Regions from separate parts of the Streptomyces sp. f51 genome, predicted to be linked through region 3. Evidence: riboswitches for the same ligand, from Rfam matches in the RefSeq annotation. Region 3 holds a riboswitch; each other region holds the start of a gene.

Region 1 (7,414 bases), 1.8 Mb from region 3:
GGATGACGACAGGGGGGCCGCTCGGCTGAGCGGCCCCTCGGTCCGCAACGACTCGCCGGCGGTTCCCTACGGGGTTTCGCCGCACTACCCGCAGAGCCCGCAGGAGCCCATGCCCAGCACCGCACCCGAGCCCGCCCCCGCACCGCAGAAGAAGAGTGCGGGCCGCGACCTGGGCGCGGCCATAGGAGTGGGCGTCGGTCTCGGCGCGGTGATCGTCGCGTCGCTGTTCGTCGTCAAGGCCGTCTTCGTGGGCGTGGTGGCGGTCGCCGTGGTGGTGGGGCTCTGGGAGCTCACCTCGCGGCTGGAGGAGCGCAAGGGCATCAAGGCGCCCCTCGTCCCGCTCGCGGTCGGCGGGGCCGCCATGGTCGTCGCCGGATACGTGCGCGGCGCCGAGGGTGCCTGGGTGGCCATGGCGCTCACCGCGCTCGCCGTCCTGGTCTGGCGGATGACGGAACCGCCCGAGGGCTATCTCAAGGACGTCACGGCGGGGGTCTTCGCGGCCTTCTACGTGCCGTTCCTGGCGACCTTCGTGGCCATGATGCTCACGGCCGACGACGGCCCGAGCCGCGTGCTGACCTTCCTGCTCCTGACGGTCGTCAGCGACACCGGGGCGTACGCCATCGGCTGGCGCTTCGGCAAGCACAAGCTGGCCCCGCGGATCAGCCCCGGAAAGACCCGCGAGGGTCTGTTCGGAGCGGTCTCGTTCGCGATGGTGGCGGGTGCGCTGTGCATGCAGTACCTGATCGACGACGGCACCTGGTGGCAGGGTCTGGTCCTCGGCCTCGCGGTCGCGGCCAGCGCCACGCTCGGTGACCTCGGCGAGTCCATGATCAAGCGGGACCTGGGCATCAAGGACATGGGCACGCTGCTGCCGGGCCACGGCGGCATCATGGACCGGCTGGACTCCCTGCTCCCGACGGCTCCGGTCGTCTGGCTGCTGCTGGTCCTCTTCGTCGGATCCGGCTGATCGTTTTTCCGCACGCGCTTACGACCCTCGTATCCGCGAGGCACCGCCACGACACCACCCCTTCGGGTCATCCGATCACCTCACCGTGATCCCCGTGACCCGGAGGGGTGGTGTCGTAGGTGCGGGGTCCGCCGCCCTGCCACTCCACCCACTGCGGGTCGTCCAGGTGGTCCCACGCGTCGGGCAGGCCCGCGCGGCGCAGGAACTCGACCACGTCGGCGTCGCTGTGGGCGATGCCGGCGCTCCGCCCGCCGATCGTCACGCGACGGCCTCCGGCGGCGGCCGGGCGGCCGACGACGATGGGCGCGGTGGGGATGTGTTCGTGGTTCACAGGACACCCAGATCCGTGTCGGGGCGGCAGTACGGGCATGCCGTGACGCCGTCTTCGGTGATCGCCCGCAGGGCCTGCTCACGGGCGAGCGGCTTCGTGTTCTTCCCCGCCAGGCCGCAGTCGTCCGTGTGGACGGCGTCCGGGCCCGCGCTCGTACCGCCACCGGCCGCCCGGTGCATCGCGAGCTTCCAGCCGCGCGGCGCCGGGGGAGACGTATGGGCCGCACGGGTGGCGGCGACCTCCTGGCGCTCCAGCTCGGCGATGGTGTCGTCGGTGCGGCGCAGTTGCCAGAGCAGCCAGGCGCGGACGCTGCGCAGGTGCTGTAGGCGGGACACTTTTTCGGACACATATTCGATTCTAGGCCCTGGTGGGAGGTCCCGACAGCATCCGGAGTGTGTCCGTTCTCCTTCCCGGAGGGGCGCCTCCCCCTGCTCCCCCCGGAGGAGACGCAGGTCACATCCGGGCCGGTCACATCCCGCCGGGCCGTTCCGTCATCCAGGTGTAGCCACGACAACGACCCAGGGAGCGCACCATGGAAGCTCGTCTCAGCCTCTTCGCCGACCCGGTGGCGGCCAAGGTCATGAAGCACATCGTCGCCGCGGGCAGGCCGCTCGCGGACTCGACGCTGCCGCACGCGACCCAGGAACTGGTGAAGCTCCGAGCCAGCCAGATCAACGGCTGCGGGTTCTGCACCGACATGCACAGCAAGGACGCCGAGGCCGCGGGGGAGACCTCCGTGCGCCTCAACCTGGTCGCGGCCTGGAGGGAGGCGACCGTGTTCACCGACGCCGAGCGCGCCGCCCTGGAGCTGACGGAGCAGGCCACCCGGATCGCCGACGCGGCCGGTGGCGTCACCGACGAGTGCTGGGCGAACGCCGCCAAGCACTACGACGAGGCGCAGCTCGCCGCGCTGGTGTGCTGCATCGCGCTCATCAACGCCTTCAACCGCGCGAACGTGATGATCCAGCAGCCCGCGGGCGACTACCGGCCCGGCCAGTTCGCGTAACCGGTGATACGTGCCCGGGCGGCCCGGCGGCATCGGCCGTTCGGGCCCGCCCGGGGCGCCCCGGTGGTCGCGGGAGCCGTGCGGGTGAATCCTCCGCTCGCCGATCGGTGGCCGGTGCGGCAGCGGGAAGGTCATCCGCGTACCGCACATGTCACGGGCAGGGAGCACCCGATGCCGAAGTTCCTCATCCAGGCCCGCTACACGCCCGAGGGCGCGAAGGGCTTGCTCAAGGAAGGCGCGAGCGGCCGTCGCGCCGCCGTCGAACAGGTCGTCGCGGGCCTCGGCGGGAGTGTCGAGGCCATGTACTTCTCCTTCGGGGAGGACGACTTCGTGTGTGTCCTCGACTTCCCCGACGCGGTCTCCATGGCCGCCGTCAGTCTCAGCGTCAAGGCGAGCGGCGCGCTGCACACCCGGGCAACGCCGCTTCTCACCCCGGACGAGATCGACGAGGCGGCCCGGCGGCAGGTCTCCTTCCGCCCGCCGGGCGCGTAGCGGGATCCGGCGGGACTCCGGGGCCCGGTCACGAGGCCACCGGACTCCGGCGTTCGATCAGGACGACGTCGCGCCAGGTGCCGTGACGCCGGCCGATGCGTTCGCGCGTGCCGATGACCCGGAATCCCGCGGCTCTGTGCAGGGCGAGGCTGCCGGTGTTCTCGGGGAAGACGCCCGACTGGATGGTCCAGATGCCCGCGGCCTCGGTCGAGGCGATGAAGGTGTCCAGGAGGGTGCGGCCGATGCCCCGGCCGCGCGCGTCCGGACGTACGTACACGGAGTGCTCGACGACACCGGCGTACGCGCGGCGGTCCGAGACCCGCGCCGCGGCGACCCAGCCGAGCACGCTGCCGGGGGCGTCCGTGGCGTCCGGAGTCTTCAGAGTCTCCAAGGCGACATAGCGATGCTGCGAAACCTTGGCCCCGTCGAACTTCTCCCACGACGGAGCCGTGGTCTCGAAGGTGGAGTCGCCCTCCTCGATGTCGTGCCGGTAGATGGCCAGGACCTCGTCCGCGTGCTCGGCCGTCATCGGGGCGACGCGGATCCCGCCGGGACGGCAGCCGTCGGAACGGCCGCCCTGTCCAGGCGTCACGACTTCCTGCTTCGACATCCTTCTATGTTGACGAATGCCGCCTCGAGACGCAACGTCTGTATCGACAGGTGTCAATGCGGTCTGGAACACGGGCAGATGGGACGGGCGTGGGTCCACGGAAGCGCCCCCAACCGGCACCGGCCCGGGCCGGTGCTGTTGATCTGCGACACTGGAAGGGTTATGCCGAAGCCCGGAGAACTCACTTTTGTCGCGCCGCGCGGAGCCAAGAAGCCGCCGCGGCACCTTGCCGATCTCACGCCCGCCGAGCGCAAAGAGGCGGTTGCCGCGATCGGTGAGAAGCCGTTTCGTGCCAAGCAGCTCTCGCAGCACTACTTCGCCCGGTACGCGCACGACCCCGCCGAGTGGACGGACATCCCGGCCGCCTCGCGCGGCAAGCTCCAGGAAGCGCTGCTTCCCGAGCTGATGACGGTCGTGCGGCACCTGTCGACCGACCAGGACACCACCCGCAAGACCCTGTGGCGGCTGTTCGACGGCACGCTCGTCGAGTCCGTGCTGATGCGCTACCCGGACCGGGTCACCATGTGCATCAGCTCGCAGGCCGGCTGCGGGATGAACTGCCCGTTCTGCGCCACCGGACAGGCGGGCCTCGACCGGAACCTGTCGACCGGCGAGATCGTGCACCAGATCGTCGACGGGATGCGCGCGCTGCGCGACGGCGAGATCCCCGGGGGCCCCGCGCGGCTGAGCAACATCGTCTTCATGGGGATGGGCGAGCCGCTCGCCAACTACAAGCGGGTGGTCGGCGCGATCCGTGCCCTCACCGACCCGGAGCCGGACGGGCTGGGGCTGTCGCAGCGCGGTATCACCGTCTCGACGGTCGGCCTGGTTCCCGCGATCAACCGGTTCTCGGACGAGGGCTTCAAGTGCCGGCTCGCGATCTCGCTGCACGCCCCGGACGACGAACTGCGCGACACCCTCGTCCCCGTGAACACGCGGTGGCAGGTGCGCGAGGTGCTGGACGCGGGCTGGGGGTACGCGGACAGGTCCGGGCGCCGTCTGTCCATCGAGTACGCCCTGATCCGCGACATCAACGACCAGGCGTGGCGTGGTGACCGGCTCGGACGGATGCTCAAGGGCAAGCCCGTGCATGTCAACCTCATCCCGCTGAACCCGACCCCGGGCTCGAAGTGGACCGCCTCGCGGCCCGAGGACGAGAAGGCGTTCGTCGAGGCCATCGCGGCCCACGGCGTCACCGTGACCGTCCGGGACACCCGGGGCCAGGAGATCGACGGAGCGTGTGGTCAGCTCGCCGCGACCGAGCGGTAGGCTGAACCGAGTCGGTCCCCCGCCTGTCGCGGGGTCCGGCGCCGCCGCGGCCGGACGGTTCACCGTCCGGTGACGGCACCGTCCGACATCTTCATATTCCGACAGGGGAGCGCCACAGCGCTGAGAGTGCGGGACAGACCGCAGACCCTCTGAACCTTGCCCAGGTCATTCTGGGTAGGAAGTTCGGTCGTTACTCAAGCTGTTGCGCCCTGCCCGGGAACCGTCAGAGGTCCCGGGCAGGGCCGCGTCTCTTCCTGGTCACCCAGGAGGAATCAGTGAGCATCACCACCACCGTCAGCGGCGGCAGAAGGTTCGCCGTCATGGCCGCCGGCCTCGGGCTCGTCGCCCTGCCCGCGCTGTCCGCGTGCGGCTCGTCCGGCGCCGCGGGCTCGGGCGACTCGAAGACGGTCACGCTGGTCAGCCATGACTCGTGGGCCGTGTCGAAGAGCGTCCTGGCGGACTTCGAGAAGCAGTCCGGCTACAAGGTCCGCGTCCTCAAGGACGGCGACGCGGGGCAGGCCGTGAACAAGGCCGTCCTGACCAAGGACAACCCCCAGGGCGATGTCTTCTTCGGCGTCGACAACACCCTGCTCTCCCGCGCGCTCGACAACGGGATCTTCCAGCCGTACACGGCCAGGGGCACGGACCAGGTCGAGCCGGCGTACCGGATCGACCAGGACAAGCACCGGGTCACCCCCATCGACACGGGCGACATCTGCGTCAACTACGACAAGGCGTGGTTCGCCCGGCACAAGCTGACGCCGCCGCGGTCCTTCGACGACCTCGTCAAGCCCGCGTACAAGAACCTCCTCGTCACGGAGAACGCCGCCACCTCCTCGCCCGGCCTCGGCTTCCTGCTCGGGTCCGCCGCGCACTACGGCGACGGGGGCTGGGAGAGCTACTGGAAGAAGCTCAAGGCCAACGGCGTGAAGGTCGTGGACGGCTGGGAGCAGGCGTACAACGACGAGTTCTCGGGGTCCGCGGGCGGCAAGAAGGCCAAGGCCGACCGGCCGCTCGTGGTCTCGTACGCCTCCTCGCCCCCCGCCGAGGTCATCTACGGCGACCCCAAGCCCGCCACCGCCCCCACCGGGGTCGCGGACGGCACCTGTTTCCGGCAGGTGGAGTACGCGGGTCTGCTCAGCCACGCCGCGAACGCCAAGGGCGGCAAGGCGTTCCTGGACTTCCTGCTCACCAAGGAGTTCCAGGAGGACATGCCGCTCAACATGTTCGTCTACCCGGTCCGTGAGGGCGCGCGGGTGCCCGCCGAGTTCACGCAGTACGGTCCGCAGGCCAAGGATCCCGAGACCCTGACGCCCGCGAAGATCGCCGCCGACCGCGACCAGTGGGTCAAGTCGTGGACCTCGCTCGTACTGAAGTAGCCGACGCGAAGGCGAAGGCCGGCCGGCCGGCGGGGTCCGGCGCACCGGCCGGGTCCGGCGCACCGGCGGGGCCGGGCGGAGCCGCCGGGCGGCCCGGCGCCGGGCGGGCTCCGCGCCGGGACCGCGCGGGGAACGCGGCACGGTTCGCGCTCATGGCGCTGCCCGTCGCGTTCTTCGCGGTGTTCTTCGCCTATCCCGTCGCGGCGATCGTCTCGCGCGGCCTCCACGGGGACGGCGGCTGGCGGCTCGGCCGGATCTGGGAGGTCGCGACCCGGTCCGACATCCGGCACGTGCTGTGGTTCACCACCTGGCAGGCGCTCGCCTCGACGGCGCTCACGCTGCTGGTCGCGCTCCCCGGCGCGTATGTCTTCGCGCGCTTCGATTTCAGGGGCAAGCAGGTTCTGCGGGCCGTGGTGACGGTGCCCTTCGTGCTGCCGACCGTGGTCGTCGGCACCGCGTTCCTCGCGCTGGTCGGCCGCGGCGGACTGCTCGACGAACTGTGGGGCGTACGGCTGGACACCACGGTGTGGGCGATCCTGCTCGCGCACGTCTTCTTCAACTACGCGGTCGTCGTACGGACCGTCGGCGGGCTCTGGTCGCAGCTCGACCCGCGCCAGGAGGACGCCGCGCGCATGCTCGGCGCCTCACGCCTCGCCGCCTGGCGCAAGGTGACGCTGCCGGCGCTCGGACCCGCCGTGGCCGCCGCCGCCCTCATGGTCTTCCTCTTCACCTTCACCTCGTTCGGTGTGGTGCAGATCCTCGGCGGCCCCACCTTCTCGACCCTGGAGGTCGAGATCTACCGGCAGACCTCCGAGATCTTCGACCTCACCACGGCGGCGGTCCTCACGATCGTCCAGTTCGTGGCGGTCGGCGCGATCCTCGCCGTGCACGCGGCGACCGTACGCCGACGGGAGACGGCCCTGCGCCTGGTCGCCCCCGGCACCACCGCGCGCCGCCCGCGCGGCGCCGGACAGTGGGCCCTGCTCGCGGGCGTGCTGGCGAGCATCGCGGTCCTGCTGGTGCTGCCGCTCGCCGTCCTCGTGCAGCGCTCCCTCGGCGCCCCCGGGTTCGGCTACTACCGGGCCCTGGCCCACGACGACGGAAGCGTCTTCCTCGTCGCCCCCATCGAGGCGGTCGGCAACTCGCTGGAGTACGCGCTCGCCGCCACCGCCATCGCCGTGCTCATCGGCGGCCTGGCCGCCGCCGCCCTCACCCGGCGGGCCGGGCGTCTGATGCGGGGCTTCGACGCGCTGCTGATGCTGCCGCTCGGCGTCTCCGCCGTGACGGTCGGCTTCGGATTCCTGATCGCCCTGGACAAGCCGCCGCTCGACCTGCGCGCGAGCTGGATCCTGGTGCCGCT
Region 2 (7,414 bases), 1.8 Mb from region 3:
GACGCCCAGCTTGGGATGGGAGTCCAGGGCCTCGAAGTAGGGCCCGAAGTCCCAGGTGCGCGAGCACAGGGAGGCGCCCTGGCCGGCCGTCGACTCCAGCAGGAGGAACGGGTCGTCGTCGTGGGTCAGTTCCTCCAGCAGCGGCAGCAGCCGGTCGCGCACCTGCTTCAGGGCGACGGAGCGCTCCCGGCCGCCGGTCGCGCTCCCGGTGTGCACGACCACCCCGAGGGCGCCGATCTCCCGCCCGCGCCGCAGCGAGTGCCGCAGCGACTCCACCGACTTCTCGGCCGTCGCCTCGGTGTGCGAGCCGAAGTTGATCAGATACGGGGCGTGGACGTACGCGGGGATCGACCCGGCGGCGCACGCGGTGCGGAAGTCCTCGTCCTGCTCGGGGTTCCCGGCGGGGGTCGCCCAGCCGCGCGGGTTGGCGACGAAGACCTGCACGGTCTCGGCCGCGAGGTCGCGGGCGTAGGCCAGGCCCACGGAGCTGAGGCCGCCGGCCACGGGGACATGGCCGCCGACGGGGTTGCGGAGCTGCTTGCTGGTCACACCCGCCAGGGTGTCACGCGCCGCCGGGCACCCCGCGGGCGGACCGGTCCGCCGGACTCGCGGGGCAGCGGCCACCGGGCGGCCGCCCGGCCGGAGGCCGTCCGCCCCCGCGGCCCGGAGGCCGTCCGCCCCCGCGGCCCGGAGGCCGCGCTCAGCGGATCTGGATCGTGATCGTCGAGCCCTTGGGCGCCGTGTCGCCGGCGTGCACGGACTGCTTCTTGACCGTGTCGCCGAAGAGGCCGAGCAGCCCGCGGTCCTCCTCGACCTGGAACCCGGCGTCCGTCAGCGCCTTCTTGGCGTCGTCCACGCTGTCGCCCACGACGTCCGGGACCTCGACCATCTCGGGGCCCTTGGAGAGCGTCAGCGTCACCGTGTCGCCCGTGGCGGCACGGGCTCCGGCGTCCGGCGTCTGCCGGGCGACCTGGCCCTTGTCGAACTCCGAGTTGACGCGCTCCGTGGCGATCTTCACCTTCAGGCCCGCGCTCTCCAGCTGCGTGGTGGCGTCCTCGACCGAGGTGCCGGTCACGTCGGGCAGCTCCACGGGGGCGCCCTTGCTCACCACGATCGCGATCGCCGATCCCGAGTGCCGCTCGGTGCCCGCGGCCGGATCCGTACCGATCACGAAACCCCTCGGCACGTCCTGGCTGAAGTCGCGCGTGACCATGCCCGGGGCGAGCCCGTCGCCCTTGAGCACGTCCTTCGCCTTGAACAGCGCGAAGCCCTTCAGATCCGGCACCTTCACCGTCCGGGGGCCGTCGGAGACGGTCAGCGTCACGGAGTCGTTGTCGCGGATCCGCTGGCCGACACCGGGGTCGGTGCTGATGACCGTGCCCCGCTTCACGGTGTCGCTGTAGGCGTGCTTGACCCGCTTGACGTCGAGCCCGGCGCCCTGGAGCTGCTTCCTTGCCTGCTGCTCCGTCTTGGCCAGGACGGGCGGGACCTTCGTGAACTGGCCCGAGTTGATGTACCAGACACCGGCGCCGAGGCCGAGGACCAGCACGATCGCGGCGACGACCAGCAGCATCCCGCGCCGCGGCCGGGCGCCCGGAGGCCGCGTGGGCATGACCGGCGCGGTGGTGAACGGGCTGCTCTGCTCGAACCGGCTGGTCCGGTCGACGGAGCCGTCGTCCTCGTTCACCGGCAGCAGCCGGGGGACGGACAGCGAGCGCGGGATCACGCTCGTACGGTCGTCGGCGTTGTCGTGGCCCACGGACAGGGCGCCCGGCGGAACCGCGTCGAGCTGCTCGGCGGTGAGACCCGCCCGTGCTTCGAGGACCTGGCCGAGCAGCGCCACCGCGTCGGTGGGGCGGAGCTCGGGGTTGCGGGCCGTGGCCGCGGTGACCAGCTCGTCCAGCGCGTACGCCAGACCGGGCACGATGGCCGAAGGCGGCGGTACGTCCTCGTGGAGGTGCTGGTAGAGAACCTGCGCGGCGGAGTCCGCGGTGTGCGGCTTGGCGCCGGTGAGCATCTCGTAGAGGACGACTCCGCAGGCGTAGACGTCGACGCGGGTGTCGGCGGTGCCGTGCTCGATCTGCTCGGGGGCGAGGTACGACACGGTGCCGAGGACGGTGCCTGTCGTGCTGGTCACCGTGTCCACGGCGCGCACCAGGCCGAAGTCCGCGACCTTGACCCGGCCGTCGTCCCCTATGAGGACGTTCTCCGGCTTCATGTCACGGTGCACGAACCCGGCGCGGTGGGCCGCGCCGAGCGCCGCGAGCACCGGCTCCAGGATGTCGAGCGCGGCCCGCGGCTGGAGGGCGCCGCGCTCGCGCAGCACGTCGCGCAGGGTGCACCCGGCGATGTACTCCATGGCCAGGTAGACGTACGACCCGTCCGCCCCCTGGTCGAAGACCTGCACCACGTTCGGGTGCGCCAGCCGTGCCACCGACTTGGCCTCGCGGATGAACCGCTCGACGAACGTGGCGTCGGCGGCGAGCGTCGGGTGCATCACCTTGAGTGCGAGCACACGGTCGAGGCGGGTGTCCAAGGCCCTGTAGACCGTGGCCATGCCGCCCACCGCGATCCGTGCCTCGACGCGATACCGGCCGTCGAGCACGTGTCCGACAAGCGGGTCCTGAAGGGTCGTATCCACGCAGGTGAGTCTACGAGCCGCCACTGTCACGGCGCCCCGTTCGGGCGATTCGGGGGCCCGACTGCATCCGAGCTGTGACGAGCGCGGCCCGCACGAAGATCCGTTCGTCGCACATGTGTGCGATCAAGCCCCGTCCGTCACCGCAAGGCCACAACACGACAACCTGCGCCGCCGCCCGGCCGGAAACCGACGGCGGGTGCGCGGGCGCCAGGAGCGTCCCGGCTCAGCCGGCGCGGGCGATCGGAGTGCCGCGGTCCGCCCGGTGAGGTCAGAACGCCGGGCGCTCCGGATCCAGTGCCGCCATGCCCTCCACGGGGGAGGACGCCGTGGCGAAGTGCCGCCTGGGGATGCGCCCCGCCCGCCGCGCCAGCCGCCCCGCCTCCACCGCATGCCGCATGGCCTCCGCCATCAGCACCGGCTCCTGCGCCCGCGTCACCGCCGAGGCGAGCATCACCCCCGCGCACCCCAGCTCCATCGCCAGCGCGGCGTCCGACGCCGTACCCGCTCCCGCGTCCAGGATCACCGGCACGCGCGCGTGCTCGACGATCAGCTCGAAGTTGTGCGGGTTGCGGATCCCGAGCCCGGACCCGATGGGCGAGCCGAGCGGCATGATCGCCGCACAGCCCACGTCCTCCAGCTTCCGCGCGAGCACCGGGTCGTCGTTCGTGTACGGCAGCACGGTGAAGCCGTCGTCCACCAGTGTCTCCGCCGCGTCGAGCAGCTCGATCGGGTCGGGCAGCAGGGTGCGCTCGTCGGCGATGACCTCCAGCTTGACCAGATCGGTGCCCAGCGCCTCGCGCGCCAGCCGGGCGGTCAGCACGGCCTCGCCCGCGGTGTAGCAGCCGGCCGTGTTCGGCAGGACCCGGATGTCCAGCCGGTCCAGCACCGAGAGCACCGAACCGTGCACGGAGGCGTCCACGCGCCGCATCGCGACCGTCGTCAGCCGCGTGCCCGAGGCGACCAGGGAGCGCTCCAGCACGTCGAGGCTGGGCGCGCCGCCCGTCCCCATGATCAGCCGGGACGCGTAGGCCGTACCGCCGAGGACGAAGGGATCGTCTGCCATGGGTCAGCCTCCTTGGACGGCGGTGAGGACTTCGACGCGGTCGCCCTCGGCGAGCGCGGTGGACGACCACCGCGCGCGCGGGACGACGGTCTCGTTCAGGGCGGCGGCCACCCCGGACGACGAGGGGGTGAGGGTCGCGACGAGCGCGTCCAGAGCGGTGCCCGCGGCGATCCGCCGGCTCTCCCCGTTGACGACGATGTTCATACGGGCAGCTCCGTGCGGGCCGTGGCGCCGAAGCGCAGAGGGGTGAAGGGGTGGGCTTCGGCGGGGAGTTCGCCGGTGGTCAGGACATGGGCCATCACGTCACCGGTCACCGGCGTCAGCAGCACGCCGTTGCGGTAGTGGCCGGTGGCCAGCAGGAGTCCCTCCAGCGCGCTCGGGCCGAGCAGCGGCGCGTTGTCGGGCGAGCCCGGGCGCAGCCCCGCGCGGGTCTCGGTCAGCGGCAGCTCGGTGATCCCGGGGACCAGCTCGTGCGCGTCGCGCAGCAGCTCGTACACGCCACCGGCCGTCACCGTGGTGTCCCAGCCCAGTTCCTCGCTGGTCGCGCCCACCACGAGCTCGCCGTTCTCTCGCGGCACCAGGTAGACGTGGCTGCCGCGCACCACGGCCCGGACGGTCCGGCTGAGGAACGGGGCGTAGCGCCCGGGCACGGTCAGCCGCAGCACCTGCCCCTTGACCGGGCGCACCGGCGGCACGACGTCGTCCGGCACGCCCGCCAGACGCCCGCTGAGGCTGCCCCCGGCGAGCACCACCCGGTCCGCGCCGAGCTCGGTGCCCTCGGCGGTGACGACCCCGGTGGCCCGGTCCCGTACGACGGTCAGACGCTCCGCCCAGGTCCGGTGCACGCTCACCCCGGCCCGCTCGCACGCGGTGACCAGGGCGGCGGCGAGGCGGCGCGGGTCGATCTGGTGGTCGCCGTCCACCCGCAGGCCCCCGCGCACCCCGGGCGCGAGCATCGGCTCCAGACGGCGGCACTCACGGCCGCTCAGCCATTCCGACTCCAGCCCCGAGCGGACCTGGAGCGCGTGCAGTTCCCGCAGATGGGCGCGGTCGTCGGCGTCCAGTGCCACGGCCAGCGTGCCCGACCTGCGGTAGCCGAGGTCCCGGCCGGTCGCCTCGGTGAGCTCGGCGGCGAAGTCCGGATAGCGGCGCGCCGAGGCGAGGTTGAGGCCCAGCAGGGTCTCCTCGCCGAAGTGCAGCTCCGTGACGGCGGCCAGCATCCCGGCCGCGACCCGGGCGGCCCCGCCGCCCGGCTCGGGGTCCACGAGCGCGGTGGCGAGCCCGCGCTGCGCGGCCCGCCAGGCCGTCACCAGGCCGATGATCCCGCCCCCGACGACGAGGACGTCCGACGTACGTGCAGACGGCATGGGCGTCCAGCCCCTCCCTTCGCCGGCATGACCCGGATCAGGTTCGTACGGTCGGAGGCCGCCCAGCCTCCCTCTCAGCCCGGTCCGTCCGGGCTCCCGCGAGTGCTTTACGTCGGCCACCCTAGCCCGCCCCCGTCCGTGCCGGTAAGGGAGCCTCCGCCCGTGGCGCGGCCGCCGGGACCGGTCGTGTGGAACAGGTCACCGAGCACGTCCGCTGACTGACGGATCGTCACGTGTCTATGGTGATCGGGTGAGCGATCAGACGCAGGCACAGTCCCCGCCGCGGAGCGCCGCGGCACGGCGGGTCGTCGTGGTGGGCGCGGGCATGGCCGGGGTGCAGACCGCGGTCGCCCTGCGCGAACAGGGCTTCACGGGCACGGTCACACTGATCGGCGCGGAGCCGCATCAGCCCTACGACAGGCCGCCGCTCTCCAAGGCCGTCCTGCTCGGCAAGGCCGAGGGCTCCGCGTTCGACGTCGACTTCGAGTCCCTGGACATCGACCTCAGGCTCGGCAGCGAGGCACTCGGCGTGCGCCCCGGCGAGCACGAACTGGACACCGACGCGGGACCCGTCCCGTACGACGTCCTGGTCGTCGCCACCGGGGCCGAGCCGATCCGGCTCCCCGGCGCCGAGGGCGTGCCCGGGGTGCATCTGCTGCGCACCCTGGACGACGCCGACCGGCTGCGTCCCGTCCTCGCCCGGCAGCACGACATCGTGGTGGTCGGCGCGGGCTGGATCGGCGCCGAGTTCGCCACGGCGGCGCGCGAGGCGGGCTGCGCGGTCACCGTCGTCGAGGCCGCCGACCGGCCGCTCGCCGGGGCGCTGCCGGCCGAGGTCGCCGCCCCGATGGCCGCCTGGTACGCGGACAGCGGGGCCTCGCTGCGCACCCGCGCGCGCGTGGAGCGCGTCGAGCCGGGCGCGGTGGTCCTGGACGACGGCTCCCGGGTGCCCGCGGACGCCGTCGTGGTCGGTATCGGCGCGCGCCCCGCCACCGCCTGGATCGCCGGCTCGGGGATCGAGCTCGGCGCCCACCGGGAGATCGTCGCCGACGACCACCTGCGCACCTCCCTGCCGGACGTCTACGCGGTCGGCGACTGCGCGTCCTTCCCCTCCGGGCGCTACGAGGAACGCCTGCTCGTCCACCACTGGGACAACGCCCTCCAGGGCCCCCGCACGGTCGCCCTGAACATCGTCGGGGAGACGCCCGCCGCCTACGACCCGGTGCCCTACTTCTGGTCCGAGCAGTTCGGCCGTTTCGTGCAGTACGTCGGCCACCACGCGCCCGCCGACACCCTGGTGTGGCGCGGCGACCCCTCGGGCGCCTCCTGGTCGGTGTGCTGGCTCCGCGAGACGCGGCTCGTCGCCCTCCTGGCGGTGGGCCGTCCGAGGGATCTGGCCCAGGGCCGCCGGCTGATCGAGGCGGGCGCGGTCATGGACCCGGAGCTGCTCGCGGACCCGGCGAGGCCGCTGAAGGGCGCCACGGCCTGACCGGGAACCCCGGTACGGACGCCCTCGGCTTCCGACTGTCGGTCCGGGATGGCACGCTTGTCCCGTGACCGAGATTGACGCAAAGATCGATGCTCTCGTCCCCGCCTGGCTCACCCTCCCCGACATCGCCGAACAGCTCGGCGTCGAGGTGACACGCGTCCGGCAGCTGGTCAAGGAAGGCCAGCTGATCGCCGTACGCCGTGGTGAGAACCGCGCGCTGCACGTCCCCGCCGACTTCATCGACGTGGACGAGCAGAAGGTCGTCAAGGGCCTGGCCGGCACCCTGACGCTCCTGAGGGACGACGGCTTCTCCGACGAAGAGGCCCTCGAGTGGCTCTTCACCCCCGACCCGACCCTGCCCGGCACCCCCGCGCAGGCGCTGAGCGAGAATCGCGGCACGGAGGTGAAGCGCCGCGCCCAGGCGCTCGCCGTCTGACCTGTTCGAGACCGTCCGGCACGGGGAGCACGGCGGCGGGACCATTCCGGCCGCCGCGCTCCCCGCGCACCGACAACGGGGGACCCACGCATGCCCGAGAACGCCGCCACGACCGCGCGGGAGCGCCTCGCCGACGCCCGCGTCTATCTGTGCACGGACGCCCGCAGACGCCAGGGCGACCTCGCCGAGTTCCTCGACGCGGTCCTCGCGGGCGGCGTCGACATCGTGCAGATGCGCGACAAGGGCATGGAGGCGGGCGAGGAACTGGAGCACCTCCGGGTTCTCGCCGACGCCTGCGCCCGGCACGGCAAGCTCCTCGCGGTCAACGACCGCGCGGACGTGGCCCACGCCGTCCGCGCCGACGTCCTCCACCTGGGCCAGGGCGACCTCCCGGTCCCCGCGGCCCGCGCGATCCTCG
Region 3 (7,414 bases):
CTGCACGGTGAGGTCGGACGGCTGCTAGGAACACTCGCCTTCTCTATCAGTATCTGAAAACTCACTCCTTGTAATCCAGCATGCACGTTGAGCAATATTTCCAGCAGTGTCGGGTGGGATGAATCCTGGCCGGTGGACGGCAAACGACGGGGTAGGCGATGCGCGAGTCGGTGCAGGCAGAGGTCATGATGAGCTTCCTCGTGTCCGAGGAGCTGTCCTTCCGCATTCCCGTCGAACTGCGATACGAGACCTGTGATCCGTACGCCGTGCGGTTGACCTTCCATTTGCCCGGCGACGCGCCTGTGACCTGGGTGTTCGGGCGGGAACTGCTGATCGACGGAGTGGGCAGGCCCTGCGGTGACGGCGATGTGCACATCGCTCCGGCCGACCCCGAGGCGCTCGGGGAGGTGCTGATCCGGCTTCAGGTCGGTGGCGATCACGCGCTGTTCCGGTCCGGGACCGCGCCGCTCGTAGCCTTCCTCGACCGCACGGACCGCCTCGTGCCGCTCGGGCAGGAACGCTCCCTCGAAGGATTCGACTCATCGCTCGACGCGGTGCTCGACCGCATCCTCACCGAGGAACAGAGCGCGGGCTGACACCGGGGCCGGCCCGGAGCGGCGTAACGCTTCCTCGCAAGGCCCGCCGACGCAGGATGGTTTCAGCACTTTCCTCGGGCGGTCAGTGCTTGCGACGACGTCCCTTGCCGGCGCGTGCCGGGGGCCTGGCCGCCGCGGTCTGAGCGGGGACGCTCGCGCCCCCGTCGCGGTCCGCGGCGACCACCAGGGCGGCGAGCGCCGTCGTCACCGGTACGGCGGCCACCAGACCGATCGAACCGACCAGCGTGCGCACGATCTCCTCGGCGACCAGCTCGCTGTTGGCGACGGTGCCCACGCTGCTCTGCGCGATCGAGAAGAGCAGCAGCAGCGGCAGCGCGGCGCCGGCGTAGGCCAGGACGAGTGTGTTGACGACGGACGCGATGTGGTCGCGGCCGATACGGATGCCCGCGCGGTACAGACCGCGCCAGCCCATCGTGGGGTTCGCCTCGTGCAGTTCCCAGACCGCGGAGGTCTGCGTCACTGTCACGTCGTCCAGGACACCGAGTGAACCGATGATGACGCCGGCCAGCAGCAGGCCGCTCATGTCGATGGACGGGTACAGGCCGTGGATCAGGCCGGTGCTGTCGTCGGTGTTGCCGGTCAGCACGGCCCAGTCGATGAAGACGGAGCCGAGCAGGCCGATCAGCACCAGGGAGAGCAGGGTGCCGACCACGGCCACGGACGTCCGGGCCGACAGACCATGACACATGTAGAGCGCGATCAGCATGATGGCGCTGGACCCCACGACCGCCACGAGCAGCGGGTTCGAGCCCTGGAGGATCGCGGGCAGGATGAAGAAGTTCAGGATCATGAAGCTGATGGCCAGGGCGACCAGCGCCATGACGCCGCGCATCCGCCCGATCACCACCACGACCAGCGCGAAGATCACGGAGAGCAGCGTCAGGGGCAGCTTCCGGTTCGCGTCCGTGACCGAGTACTGGAGGTCCTTGGGGGCGGAGGGCTCGTACGCGACGACGACCTTCTCGCTCTGGTGCAACTGCCGTGACTGATCCGGCTGGACGATCTCGGTGAACGTGCGGCCCGTGTCCTTTCCGGTGTCGATCCGGACCGTCGCCTTCTTGCAGTCCCCCGCCGCCGGGCGCTGGGCCGCGGAGCCCCCGGCGGCGGAGGTGTCGCCGACCTGGGCCCCCGAGGAGGCGTTCACGGACTTGCAGTCCACCCGGTCGATCCTGGTGACGGTCGCCTGCTGGGTCTGCCGGTCGAAGCCGACACCGGTGCGCTCGTGGGCCGGAGCGCCGCCGGGCCACAGCACCACCAGTCCCACCGCGACCGCGGCCGCGAAGGGGATGAGCACCGCGGCGATGACCTTGCGCAGACGCTGGGAGACGGGTGCTGCCGGACCGTGGCTGTGGGAATGCCCGTGCCCGGCGCTCGGGAGCTCGTCCCGCCCGCGGCGCGGACCAGGACCGTGGCCGTCGCCGGACCCGTGATGGTCGCTCTCGGGCCCGTGCCCGTGCCCCTGTTCATGCCCGTGCCCCGGCCCGTGCTCATGCTCGGGTCCGTTGCCGCGGCCCTGCCCACGGCCGCCGTCGGAGCCGGAACGGCGCGGTGGCTCGGACGGAGAGAACGGGTGCTGGCGGCTGGTCGTCACCGCCCGATCATCGCAAGAACGTCAAGGGCCCTCTGTTCACCGCGCCAAACATGACGCTAGCGTGGAGGCACCTTTGCACACGCGGGAGCTCGGAGCACCGGGCTGAGAGGGCGCTGACCTCCGTCTTCGCGATGTTTCACATGAAACATCGGCGATCGGAAGCCGCTGCGTCGACCGCTGAACCTGTTACCGGGTAATGCCGGCGTAGGGAGTAGGTCTCATGACCGACAAGGATGTACGCACGCCTGCCTTCAACCGGACGGACGGGGTCCCCCCGTCGTCCGAGAACGGCGAGGACAAGCGCTCCATCGGCTGGCACAAGGCGTACGTCGGGGGCACACGCCCCGATCTGCGGGTGCCGGTTCGCCAGGTGCACCTCACCAACGGGCAGTCCGTGACGTTGTACGACACTTCCGGCCCGTACACCGATCCGACCGTCGACACCGATGTGCGCAGGGGGCTGCCGCCACTGCGTGAGAACTGGATCATCGCCCGTGGAGACACCGAGGAGTACGCGGGCCGTCCCGTCCGCCCCGAGGACGACGGGATCAAGCACACGGCCCCACGGGGAGGGCTGCGCAACCTCGACGCGGTCTTCCCCGGCCGGCCGCGTCAGCCCCGCCGGGGACGTGCCGGGCAGGCGGTCACCCAGCTCGCCTACGCGCGGCGCGGCGAGATCACGCCCGAGATGGAGTTCGTGGCGGTCCGGGAGAACGTCGACCCCGAGGTCGTACGGGAGGAGATCGCCGCGGGCCGGGCGGTGCTGCCGGTGAACGTCAACCACCCCGAGATCGAGCCCATGATCATCGGCAAGCGGTTCCTCGTGAAGGTCAACGCCAACATCGGCAATTCCGCGGTGACGTCCTCCATCGAGGAGGAGGTCGAGAAGATGACCTGGGCGACCCGCTGGGGCGCCGACACGGTCATGGACCTGTCCACCGGCCGCAACATCCACACCACACGCGAGTGGGTGCTGCGCAACTCCCCCGTTCCCATCGGGACCGTGCCGCTCTATCAGGCACTGGAGAAGGTCGACGGCCGTGCCGAGGAGCTGACCTGGGAGATCTACAAGGACACGGTCGTCGAGCAGGCCGAGCAGGGCGTGGACTACATGACGGTCCACGCGGGCGTGCGCCTGGCGTACGTGCCGCTCACCGCGAACCGCAAGACAGGCATCGTCTCGCGCGGCGGATCGATCATGGCGGCCTGGTGCCTGGCGCACCACAAGGAGTCGTTCCTGTACGAGAACTTCGAGGAGCTCTGCGAGATCCTCGCCGCGTACGACGTCACCTACTCGCTGGGAGACGGGCTGCGGCCTGGTTCCATCGCGGACGCCAACGACGCGGCGCAATTCGCGGAGTTGAGGACGCTCGGGGAACTCAACACGGTCGCGAAGCGTTTTCAGGTTCAGACGATGATCGAAGGCCCGGGCCATGTCCCGATGCACAAGATCAAGGAGAACATCGACCTTCAGCAGGAGATCTGTGATGAAGCTCCGTTCTATACCCTCGGCCCGCTGACGACGGACGTCGCGCCGGCGTACGACCACATCACTTCCGGCATCGGTGCCGCGATGATCGCCTGGTGGGGCACGGCCATGCTCTGCTATGTCACGCCCAAGGAGCACTTGGGCCTGCCCGATCGAGACGACGTCAAGACCGGCGTCATCACCTACAAGATCGCCGCCCACGCAGCCGACCTCGCCAAGGGGCACCCGGGTGCGCAGGAATGGGATGACGCGCTCTCCGACGCCCGCTTCGAGTTCCGGTGGGAGGACCAGTTCAATCTGGCCCTCGATCCGGACACGGCGCGGGAGTTCCACGACCGGACGCTGCCGGCCGAACCCGCCAAGACGGCCCACTTCTGCTCCATGTGCGGGCCGAAGTTCTGCTCGATGAAGATCAGTCAGAACATCAACGAGCGGTTCGGCGGTGACGTGGCCGACGGCGCCTCCGCCGAGGAGATCTCCGAGGGCATGCTCCAGAAGTCCCGGGAGTTCGCGGAGGCGGGCAACCGCGTGTATCTGCCGCTGGCCGACTGAGCCACCCCACGGGGGCGCGGTCCGGGACGGGGACCCGGACCGCCGCCCTCGACCCGGTCACGGAGCGGGCCCGTCGCCCTCGTCACGGTCACGGCGTGACGTCCTGCGGGTACCAGCGCAGTTCGACGGTGTTGCCGTCCGGGTCCCGGACGTAGACCGAGGTGGCACTGCCTCGCGCGCCGAACCGCTGCACGGGCCCTTCGAGCACGGTGAAGGTTCCCGACGCGATGACCTGGTCCCAGTCCAGCGGTTCCACGGTGAGACAGATGTGGTCGACGTTGGACCCCTCGGGGGCATGGGCCACGAGGTCGATGATGGTCTCCGCGGTGATCCTCACCGACGGGAACGGGGCCTGGCCGCGCCGCCATTCGGCGACGCGTACGGGTTCCAGGCCGAGCAGTCCGATGTAGAAGGCCAGGGACCGTTCGACGTCCTGGACGTTGAGGACCAGGTGGTCGAAGGCCTTCACGCGCACGGTGGTCATGTCGTCTCCAGGTCGACGGCGTGGCGGGAGCCACGCGCTGAGCAGGGCGGGTCGATCACGTCGGCACGGCCGCGCCCGGTTCCTTCCCGCGGGCTGTGCGGACGCCTTCTACGATCCGCCGCGGGGCGGACGCCATCAAGACGTGATCGCTGCACGACTGTTGAGCCAGATTTAACGACGGGGGATTCATGCTGGAGCGACTGGAGACCGAGACCTTTCTGACGCTGGCCGAGGAACTGCACTTCGGCCGCACCGCCGAGCGCCTGCGGATCACGACCGGACGGGTCAGCCAGGTGATCAAGGCACTGGAGCGCCAAGTGGGCGGCCTGCTGTTCGAACGCACCAGCCGTTCCGTCCGGCTCACCCCGGTCGGCCGGCAGCTCGCGGACGATCTGGCGCCCCTGGTCGCCGGGATGGAGGAGGCGCTGCGAAGGGCGGCCGACGCCGGCCGGGGGATCACGGGAGAGCTGCGGGCCGCCTTCCTCGGTGAATGGACCGCGCCCGCACTCCTCAGAGCGGTCGGCCTGTTCGGCGAGCGGCATCCCGACTGCCGGGTCGAGGTGCGGGAGGTCCAGCTGTCCAACTCGCGGGCGAGTCTGCTGGACGGCTCGATCGACGTGCTGCTCGCCTCGTTCCCGTTCGACGGCATGGCCTGTGGTCCCGCGCTGTTGCGGGAGAGCCGGGTCCTGGCCGTCGCGGCAGGTCATCCGCTGGCCGGCGAGGAGCGGCTGTCCCTCGAGGTGCTCGCCGAACACCCCGTGGTGCAGTACCCCGAGGTGACCTCGGTGGGGTTCAAACGCGACCGAACGCCGGATCACACCCCCTCGGGCCGGCCCGTGCCCAAGGGGCCGGTCGGCGGGTCGTTCTCCGAGATGCTGACGCTGGTCGCGATGGGCCGGGGCGTCCTCCCGGTCGGGGAACACTCCCGGCAGTACTACCCACGGCCCGATGTCGCCTACGTCCCCCTCCACGACGCGCGGCCGATCGAACGGGGACTGGTGTGGAGGGAGAGCAACACAAGCGAGCGCCTGCGCGCGTTCGTGCGGGCCGCGACGGACGCGGCGGCCTCTTCTCACCCGCCCGCGTATCGGTCGGATCCACCGGCGGCTTCTGCGGGGAGACTGGGCCCATGACACCGACATCGATGAGCAAGGGCGCCAACCTTCCCGTTGCCGCACGGCAGGTGCGGGTCGTACTCGGCTGGTCCGGAGGCCCCGGAGCGCCGGACGCCGACGCCTCGGCCCTGCTGCTCCGCGCGGACGGACGGGTGCGCGACGACGGTGACTTCGTCTTCTACAACCAGCCCCGGCACGTCTCCGGGGCCGTGCGTCACTCGGGCAAGCGGCGGGAGGGCGAGGAGACGACGGACACCGTCGAGGTGGATCTGCGTGGCCTGGAGCCCGAGATCCAGCGGGTGGTCCTGGGCGCCTCCGCCGACGGGGGCACCTTCGGTGAGCTGTCGGGTCTGCGACTGAGGCTGTTCGACGCCGGGACCGGGGAGGAGCTGGCGTTCTTCGACATGGAGGCGACGACGGAGACGGCCTTCATCGGCGGCGAGCTGTATCTGCGCGGAGATCAGTGGAAGTTCCGCGCGGTGGGCCAGGGGTACGCCTCCGGACTCGCCGGCCTGGCCACCGACTTCGGGATCAGCGTCGACGAGGAGCCGGGCGGCTCCGGGAGCGCGGAGCAGAGGGGAGCGGCCGCCGGAGCCACCTCACCGGCACCCCCGCCCGCGCCCCCGCACGTGCCTTCGCCCCCGACCGCGCCCGTCCCCCCGGCACCCCCGTCGGCTCCCCCGTCCGTCCCGGTGTCTCCACTCCCCCCGGCTCCTCCGGCCCCCGCCCCGGGCGTCGGCTCGGCTCCTCGGCTCGTGAAGGGGGAGGAGCGGTTGCCCCTGGACATGCGCAAGCGGCTCTCCCTGCGCAAGGAGCAGGTGGCGGTCAGTCTGCGCAAGCACGGAGCCGTGGGCGTCAGAGCCCGCGTCATCCTGGTCCTGGACGCTTCCGGGTCGATGTCGTTCCTGTACTCCAAGGGTGTCGTGGCCGACGTGGTGGAGCGGATGGCCGCCGTGGCGGCCCAGCTGGACGACGACGGGGAGATGCAGGCGTGGACCTTCGCGTCGAATCCGGCCCGGCTTCCGGACCTCGCCCTGGGGGACCTGCCGGACTGGCTGGAGCTTCATGTCCGGGTCGGTGAGCTGACCCTGTTCCGGCGGAAGAAGCCGAAGAAGGGCCTGCTGCCGGGGCAGGTGGACATGCGGGCGGTCGGCATCCAGAACGAGGAGCAGAAGGTGATTGCCGAGGTCCGCACCTATGTCCGTGAGCACCCGGCCGCCGATCCCACGCTGGTGCTCTTCTTCTCCGACGGCGGTGTCTACCGCAACAAGGAGATCGAGACGGAACTGCGGGAGGCGGTGGAGGAGCCGGTCTTCTGGCAGTTCGTCGGGCTGGGGCGCTCCAACTACGGCGTGCTGGAGCGGTTCGACACCCTGCCGGGCCGGCGCGTGGACAACGTGGGCTTCTTCGCGGTCGACGACATCAGCGACGTACCGGATCCGGAGCTGTACGACCGGCTGCTGTCCGAGTTCCCCTCGTGGATGAAGGAGGCGCGGCGGCTGGGCATTGTCTGAGACCAGCCCTTGGCCGAAGGACGGTGGAGGACTCCCGCGGGGCGACCGCAGC
Region 4 (7,414 bases), 3.4 Mb from region 3:
CACCTCTGGTCAGTTGCCTAGTGCGCGAGGAGTTGCCCAGCCCGTTCGGCCGCGGCGCGAGCCCCACGTCGTCGATGCGTCCGGGCGCGGACTCCGTGGGACTCCCGGCCTCCTCCCCGCTACGGATACACGTACGTGTTCAGCGTGTTCACCGCCGACATCGGGTTGCCCAGGTCGTAACGGTCCACGGCCAGGTAGTTGGGCTTCTTGCGGGCGGCCGGTTCGCAGAAGCGGCGGGCGCGGTCCGCGAGTTTGGTGTTGTCCGTGCTCGCGGTCCCGGACATGGTGGCGTCGCGGAAGTGGTTCATGACGAAGAGGGGCCGGAAGCCCGGCTCGGTGCGCGTGAGCGGTACGTTCGTGTCCGCGCCGTACCAGCGGCTGTAGCAGGACCAGTCGGAGGAGCCGAGGCCCGAGCCCATGGACCAGTAGTTCTCGACGGTCCACTCGCGCTGGTACATGACGCCGAAGCTGTCCCGGGTCAGTCCGGCGGACTCGTCGGAGGCGCGGCTGTGGTCGGTGAAGATGAGCAGGCGGTGCCCGGCGGCGGTCAGGTCGGCCAGCTTCGGCCAGCCGTGCTCGCGCACGCCCGTCTGATCCGGCCGGTACAGCACGTCGGACAGGCCGTTCACCCGGGCGAGCTCGGCGCGCAGGACGCCGGGATCGACGTAGTCCTCCAGGAACACGGTGACGAACTGGTCCGGGTGCTGCTTGAGGAAGTCGACCATGCGCTGGAGGTCGACCCAGAGCGCCACCGGCTTGCTGACCAGGGTGCAGCTGTCGTGGCAGAGGATCGCGCCGTCGGGCGTCTGGTGCAGGTCGAGCATGAACCCTCGCACACCGTCGGCGAGTTGCTGGTTGATGCCGCGGCTCTGATTCGGGAAGAAGTTGACGAAGGGCGGGGCGAATCCGCCGTCCACGCCGTTCGCGTAGGCGTTGTGGGCGGTCAGGAACGTGACCTGGTCCAGCGTGCGCTGGTCCTGGGCCGGCATCGGCCGGGTCTGGGGCGTGACCGGGGTGAGGTACCAGGAGGCGAGGCTGCCCGGCGAACCGATCGCCAGCTGGGCCGGGTAGTTGGAACCCGAGGGCTTGTCGGTGACGGTCAAGTAGCTGTTCGTTCCGGGGACTTTGAGTGTGTACTGGTCGGCGCCGCTCGGCGTCACCTCCCAGGCCGCGTCGGCGCTCGTACAGGCGACGGTACGGGCCTGGTCGCCCGAGCGGCCCAGACAACTGCCCGCGGTGTCGGCGCTTTCGAGCACGGAGGAGGAGCCGCTCTGGCGGAGGGTCCACTGCTGGTGGTCCTCGTTGCCCCTCGGGTTGTGCTGGACGACCGCCCCCGAACTGTCGGCGGCGTTCAGTCCCGTGACGGCGCTCTGGACGTAATAGGCGCCAGGGGCGGGGACTTCGGCGGCGCCGGCGGGCGCGGGGACGGCGAATACGGATCCCAGTACGGCGGTGGCGGCGAGCAGGGAGCGTCGGCTCGGTCTCATGGCACGTGATCCCTTCCTGTGGGGAGCATGAGCATGCCATGCAGACATACGCCGGTGGGCATCGGCGGACAGCCGGGGTACATATCGCGTCAACGGGCGTCGGTGAGGGCAGGAGCACGGGTCGCCGCAGCGTTCACGGCGTCCTGTCTACCGTCAACACGGCGCCACCGCACCGCAGTTGGCGATTCCGTGAGGTCAGGGGGCTAGCGCGTGCCGGGGTGCTCGATCCGGGTGACGAAGGCGGCGAGGTCGGCGACCACCCGTTCGGGCTGCTCCCAGTGGACGGAGTGCCCGGTCTCCGCGTAGGCGAGGAATTCGGCGCCGTGGACCGCGTCCAGAATGGTCTGCTGGTCCTCGCGCGGCAGGAACTCGTCCTGTTCACCCCAGATGACGAGCGTGGGCACCAGGATGCCGCCGAGGGTCGCGCGGAGATCGGTGTCGAGGAGACCGCGGGCGGTGTCCTTCCACACGTGCGCGGGCGGCTTCAGGTTCTCCTCGATCATCGTCTCGACGAACCCCCGGGCGATCGGCCGGGCCACCGTGTCCGCCAGGAAGTCCTCCACGAAGGCGCGCGGCACGGGATCGGACAGGGTCTCCATGGCGCTCACCAGTCCGGTGACGGCCGGTTTGTCCGCGAGAGTGCCGGGGACGCCGAGCAGCACCAGTCCGGCGATGCGGTCCGGATGGCTGCCGGCGACGATCCGGGCCGGTACGCCGCCGCTGGACGCCCCGACCAGGACGGCGCGGGGGACGTCCACGGCGTCCAGGAACGCCACCAGGTCGGCGGCGAAGTCGTCGGGCGCGTAGCCCTCCGGCGGCCGGTCGGCGTCGCCGTGCCCGCGCTGCGTGGGCGCGTAGCCGTGCAGGGACGCCGGCAGGCGCCTCAGCAGGGGCTCGAAGGACCACCAGGAGTCGGCCAGACCGTGCACGAAGACGACCGGCGTACCACTGGGGTAGCCGGCTTCGGCGTACGGGAGGGCGAGCCCTTCCCGCACCTGCGCGGACTTCAGGGAGATCACGGTCACGGCACCCTGCCTCCTTCCACCCGGCCACCGGTGTCCGGGAACCCGGGAGCGGAGCACGAGCGGCGATCACTTCCGACAGTACCGAGCGGCGGCACGCGCCGCGCTGCGAACCGGTCCGCCCGCACCGTTCGAATGAACCGGAGTACGCGCGGGCGCACGCCGGTCCTGGTCGGTGAGGACCCGCTCCCGCTCCGTCGCCGGGAACGGTTAGGGTGTCCGTCGTACCGGACACGGGGTGCCCCGTCCGAGGGCTGAGATCACACCCGTCGAACCTGAACCAGTTCGTACTGGCGGAGGGATGTCTTCCATGCCATTGGCGCATGTTTCCGGCGGGCTGCCCGCCGACGGCCGGCCCGCCGTCTTCGACGGGCGGATGCCCGCGGCACCCGGCGACCTGCGGGTGGAGGGGCACGGCATCGAGCCGGTCCCCGAGAGCAACCGGTACGGCGGCGCCGGCCGCCTGTTCACCGTGTGGTTCGCCCCGAACCTGACGATGACGGGCGTGTTCACCGGCACCATCGGGATCGCGCTCGGCCTGGACTTCACCACCGCCCTCGCGGCGGTCGTCCTCGGGACCGTGCTCGGCGCGCTGCCGACCGCCGCTCTCAGCACCTGGGGCGGACTCACCGGCACCGGCCAACTCCCGCTCGCACGGCTCGCGTTCGGCCGGGCGGTGGTCCTGCCCGGCACGCTCCAGTGGCTGTCCTCGGTCGCCTGGGACGCGTTGATCGGCCTGTTCGGGGGCGATGCGCTGGCGCGGCTGTGCGGCTGGCCGTTCTGGGTCGGCGTGCTCGTCATGATGCTGGCCCAGGGCGCTCTGGGGGTTCTCGGCTACGAGGCCATCCACCGCCTCCAGATCGTCATGACGTTCGTGCTCGCGGTCGCCTTCGCGGTGATCGCCTGGCGGATGCTCGACGGGGTCCACCCCGCGACGACCGGATCCGCGGCCGGTGCCGACCGCGCGGGCGCGTTCGTGCTCACCAGCACCATCGCCCTGAGCCTGTCGCTGTCCTGGGCGCCGTACGCGTCGGACTTCAGCCGCTATCTGCCCCGTGGCACGTCCCGCCCGAAGATGTTCTGGTGCACCCTGCTCGGGCTGGTCACGTCGTTCGTCGCCGTGCAGGTCCTCGGTCTGTGGGGTGCGTCGGTGCTGACCGACCAGACGGCTGCGGGCGTGGACGCCCTGCTGGGCGGCGGTGCCGCCGGCGCGTTCGGGCTGCTGGCGGTGGCACTGGCCGCGGTGTGCAGCAACGCGATGAACGACTACAGCGGTTCCCTCGCCCTCCAGACGCTCGGTGTCCGGATACCGCGTCCGGTGGCCGCCGCCCTGGCCGCCGCGCTCGGCTTCCCGCTGGTGCTGTGGATGCACGCCGCCGACACCACGGCGCGGTTCCAGAACGTGCTGCTGTTCGTGGGCTGTTGGATCCCCGGGTTCGTCGCGATCGTGGTCGTCGACTGGATCGCCCGCAGGCGGGAGCGCGGCGGCGCCCCGCTCGACATCGCCGCCGAGACCGCCCCGCCGCGCTCCGGACCGATCTCGCTCGTGGCGTTCGCCGGGGCGTTCGGCGCGGCCGTGCCGTTCATGGACACGAGCCTGTACGTCGGACCGGTCGCCGACGCACTGCACGGAGCCGACCTCTCCTACTACGTGGCGTTCCTCGTCGCCCTCGCCCTGTACGCACCGCTGCGGTTGCGCCGTCGCGCCTGAGGGCCACCCCGCCCGTCGCCCAGCCGGCCGGGGGCCCGTGCGCCCGCGGCCGTACCCGAGAGGAACACCTCGCATGACCACACCGCCCCGCGTCCTGACGATCGCCGGATCCGATTCCGGCGGAGGCGCAGGAATCCAGGCCGACTTGAAGACCATGCTCGCGCTGGGCGCTCACGGGATGAGCGTGCTCACCGCCGTGACGGCACAGAACTCCGTGGGCGTGCAGGGGGCTTGGGAGCTGTCCGAGGACGCGGTGCGGGCCCAGTACCGCAGTGTGGTCGACGACATCGGCGTGCAGGCCGTCAAGACGGGGATGCTCTCGTCGCCCGGACTGGTCACCGCCGTCGCCGAGTTGCTCTCCGACGTGGGCGCCCCGGTCGTCGTGGACCCGGTGAGCGTCTCCAAGCACGGGGACCGGCTGCTGGCCGACGACGCGCTCGACGCCGTACGGACCCGGCTGCTGCCGCGGGCGACGGTGGCCACCCCGAATCTCGACGAGGTCGCCCAGCTCACCGGGGTGGAGGTGAGCGACGAGGCGGGTATGCGCCGGGCCGCCGGGGTGCTGCTCTCCTTCGGCCCGCGCTGGGTACTGGTGAAGGGGGGTCATCTGCCGGGCCAGGCCGTCGATCTGCTCACCGACGGAACCGACGAGCACTGGCTGCGCGCGCCGCGTCACGACAACCGGCACACGCACGGAACGGGGTGCACGCTGGCCTCGGCCGTCGCGGTGGGACTGGCCGAGGGCCTCGCGGTACCGGAGGCCGTACGGCGGGCGAAGGCGTACGTGACCGCGGCGATCGAGGCCGGTTTCGCGCTCGGGGCCGGCATCGGTCCGGTGGACCACGGGTGGCGACTGCGCGGGACCGGCTGACCCCGGCGCGGCCCGAGGTCCGAGACCGGAAGCCCGACTCGCGTCGCCCGACGCGCGACGCCGTACTCGCGCCGCACAGCGCCCAGCCACCGACACCTGACGCGCACGCAAGGCCGGCCCCGCGCCGCGCAGCCCCCAGCTTCCGACGCCTGGCTCCCGGCGCCCGCGCCTACCCTCCCCGCGCCCGACTCCACGCTCCCCGCGCCCGATGCCAGGCACCCGATTCCACGCTCCCGGCACCCGTTCCGCGGACCGGCGCAGCTCCTGGCCCGGACGCTGAACACCCCGGCCCCTCCCGTGCGTACTGATCGGCACAGCGACAGTCGTCTGCTCTCCCGTCAGGTACGCGGACAGGCAGATCCGGATCCAAGGAGCACACCATGAAGGCGACCGCGCAGATCGGCGTCACAGGGCTCGCGGTGATGGGCCGCAACCTGGCCCGCAACTTCGCCCGGAACGGCTACACCGTCGCCGTCCACAACCGCACCCCCGCGCGCACGAAGGCACTGGTCGAGGAGTTCGGCCACGAGGGGGCCTTCGTCGCGGCCGAGACGGCCGAGGACTTCGTGGCGGCGCTGGAACGCCCCCGCCGCCTCATGATCATGGTGCAGGCGGGTGCGGCCACCGACGCCGTCATCGAGGAGTTCGCCCCGCTGCTCGAAGACGGCGACATGATCATCGACGGGGGCAACGCCCACTTCTCCGACACCCGCCGCCGTGAGCAGTCGCTGCGCGAGCGCGGCATCCACTTCGTCGGCGCGGGGGTGTCCGGCGGCGAGGAGGGCGCCCTCAACGGACCGAGCATCATGCCCGGCGGCTCCCCGGAGTCGTACGCCTCGCTGGGCCCGATGTTCGAGTCGATCAGCGCCAAGGTGGACGGCGAGCCCTGTGCCACGCACATCGGCACCGATGGCGCCGGTCACTTCGTCAAGATGGTGCACAACGGCATCGAGTACGCCGACATGCAGCTGATCGGCGAGGCCTACGACCTGCTCCGCCGCGTCGGGGGCTACACCCCGCCGCAGATCGCGGAGATCTTCCGGCGCTGGAACAAGGGCCGCCTCGACTCGTACCTGATCGAGATCACCGCCGAGGTCCTGGCCCACACGGACGCCTCCACCGGGCAGCCGTTCGTCGACATCGTGGTGGACGCCGCGGGGCAGAAGGGCACCGGCCGCTGGACCGTGCAGACCGCCCTGGACCTGGGCTCCCCGGTCACCGCCATCGCGCAGGCGACCTTCGCCCGCGCCGCCTCCAGCCAGGACGGGCTGCGCGCCGCCTACCGCGGACTTCCCGGCGGCACGCACTGGGACCTGACGGGAACCGAGGCCGAGCGCTTCACCAGCCAGGTGGAACACGCCCTGTACGCCTCGAAGCTGATCGCCTACGACCAGGGCTGGAAGATGATCCTGGACGCGGCCGCCGAGTACGGCTGGGACATCGACCTCGGCGAGGTCGCGAAGATCTGGCGCGGCGGCTGCATCATCCGCGCCGCGTTCCTCGACCGGATCCGCGCCGCGTACGCCGTCGACCCGGGCCTGGTCAGTCTGCTGTCCGACGCGGGCTTCGCCACCGAGATCAAGGACGCCCAGGTCCCGTGGCGCGAGGTCGTCTCCACGGCCACTCGCAGGGGCGTGCCGGTGCCCGCGTTCTCCGCGGCGCTGTCCTACTACGACACCCTGCGCGCCGACCGTCTGCCGGCCGCCCTCACCCAGGGCCAGCGCGACTTCTTCGGCGCCCACACCTACCGGCGCACCGACCGCCAGGGCAGCTTCCACACACTGTGGGGCGAGGCGTCCCGCGCGGAGACCGAGATGCTGTGAGGCGTGTGGGGCGGTGAGTGAACGCGGAGCTGGCCGCGCATCCGAGGTGCCGGATGCGCGGCCCGCTCCGTCGTGACCACTGGGCCTCAACCGGACGTCCCGCAGGGTTCTTCGACGCCGGTCACGCGTCCGTGCCGGCCGGGGTGCCGATGGCCCTCGTGCCCTCGGCCCCGTCCAGGGCGCGTTCGGTCCGCCTCGGTGTCAGGAGGGCAGGTCGGCGCCGTACGGCGTGATGCCTCCGACGAGTTCGCGTCCGGTGACCAGTTCGGACGCGATGCGGATGAAGACGTCGCGGGGCGAGGCCACCCAGGAACGCGGGCCGGTCCGGGTGAGACGGTCGTGTTCGGCGGGATCGTCGACCACCAGGGCACGGCCCGTCACGACCACGCTCCAGCCGGAGTGGGCCGCCGCGTCGACCGCGTCGGCCTCGAACGCGACCACCACGCCGTCGATGGAGCGGGCCAGTTCGGAGTCGGCGGCGGTCCGCAGTACCACGGCGG

Evidence for each region. Region 3 has a riboswitch for thiamine pyrophosphate ahead of thiC (phosphomethylpyrimidine synthase ThiC). Riboswitches for the same ligand answer to the same signal wherever they lie in the genome.
Region 1: it holds a riboswitch for thiamine pyrophosphate, as region 3 does, so the genes downstream of both, WJM95_RS24115 (thiamine ABC transporter substrate-binding protein) here and thiC (phosphomethylpyrimidine synthase ThiC) in region 3, are expected to answer to the same signal.
Region 2: it holds a riboswitch for thiamine pyrophosphate, as region 3 does, so the genes downstream of both, thiO (glycine oxidase ThiO) here and thiC (phosphomethylpyrimidine synthase ThiC) in region 3, are expected to answer to the same signal.
Region 4: it holds a riboswitch for thiamine pyrophosphate, as region 3 does, so the genes downstream of both, WJM95_RS01345 (cytosine permease) here and thiC (phosphomethylpyrimidine synthase ThiC) in region 3, are expected to answer to the same signal.

The regions. Positions count from the first base shown of each region.
Region 1 is NZ_CP149798.1:5,497,086-5,504,499, forward strand. It holds gene WJM95_RS24080 (phosphatidate cytidylyltransferase) at 1-967, shown strand, start outside; gene WJM95_RS24085 (hypothetical protein) at 1,035-1,298, opposite strand; gene WJM95_RS24090 (DUF6233 domain-containing protein) at 1,295-1,645, opposite strand; gene WJM95_RS24095 (carboxymuconolactone decarboxylase family protein) at 1,831-2,304, shown strand; gene WJM95_RS24100 (GYD domain-containing protein) at 2,476-2,796, shown strand; gene WJM95_RS24105 (N-acetyltransferase family protein) at 2,825-3,325, opposite strand; gene rlmN (23S rRNA (adenine(2503)-C(2))-methyltransferase RlmN) at 3,569-4,675, shown strand; TPP riboswitch at 4,769-4,874, shown strand; gene WJM95_RS24115 (thiamine ABC transporter substrate-binding protein) at 4,996-6,054, shown strand; gene WJM95_RS24120 (iron ABC transporter permease) at 6,207-7,414, shown strand, end outside.
Region 2 is NZ_CP149798.1:1,826,168-1,833,581, reverse strand. It holds gene WJM95_RS08175 (deoxyribonuclease IV) at 1-549, opposite strand, end outside; gene pknB (Stk1 family PASTA domain-containing Ser/Thr kinase) at 701-2,641, opposite strand; gene WJM95_RS08165 (thiazole synthase) at 2,910-3,704, opposite strand; gene thiS (sulfur carrier protein ThiS) at 3,708-3,908, opposite strand; gene thiO (glycine oxidase ThiO) at 3,905-5,071, opposite strand; TPP riboswitch at 5,069-5,181, opposite strand; gene WJM95_RS08150 (FAD-dependent oxidoreductase) at 5,322-6,560, shown strand; gene WJM95_RS08145 (Rv2175c family DNA-binding protein) at 6,625-6,996, shown strand; gene thiE (thiamine phosphate synthase) at 7,087-7,414, shown strand, end outside.
Region 3 is NZ_CP149798.1:3,657,913-3,665,326, reverse strand. It holds gene WJM95_RS16030 (helix-turn-helix domain-containing protein) at 1-57, shown strand, start outside; gene WJM95_RS16025 (SsgA family sporulation/cell division regulator) at 159-596, shown strand; gene WJM95_RS16020 (YibE/F family protein) at 679-2,208, opposite strand; TPP riboswitch at 2,280-2,436, shown strand; gene thiC (phosphomethylpyrimidine synthase ThiC) at 2,429-4,249, shown strand; gene WJM95_RS16010 (VOC family protein) at 4,338-4,733, opposite strand; gene WJM95_RS16005 (LysR substrate-binding domain-containing protein) at 4,922-5,866, shown strand; gene WJM95_RS16000 (VWA domain-containing protein) at 5,863-7,362, shown strand.
Region 4 is NZ_CP149798.1:295,613-303,026, forward strand. It holds gene WJM95_RS01335 (phospholipase) at 120-1,487, opposite strand; gene WJM95_RS01340 (alpha/beta hydrolase) at 1,691-2,512, opposite strand; TPP riboswitch at 2,734-2,828, shown strand; gene WJM95_RS01345 (cytosine permease) at 2,820-4,220, shown strand; gene thiD (bifunctional hydroxymethylpyrimidine kinase/phosphomethylpyrimidine kinase) at 4,294-5,091, shown strand; gene gndA (NADP-dependent phosphogluconate dehydrogenase) at 5,472-6,914, shown strand; gene WJM95_RS01360 (pyridoxamine 5'-phosphate oxidase family protein) at 7,116-7,414, opposite strand, start outside.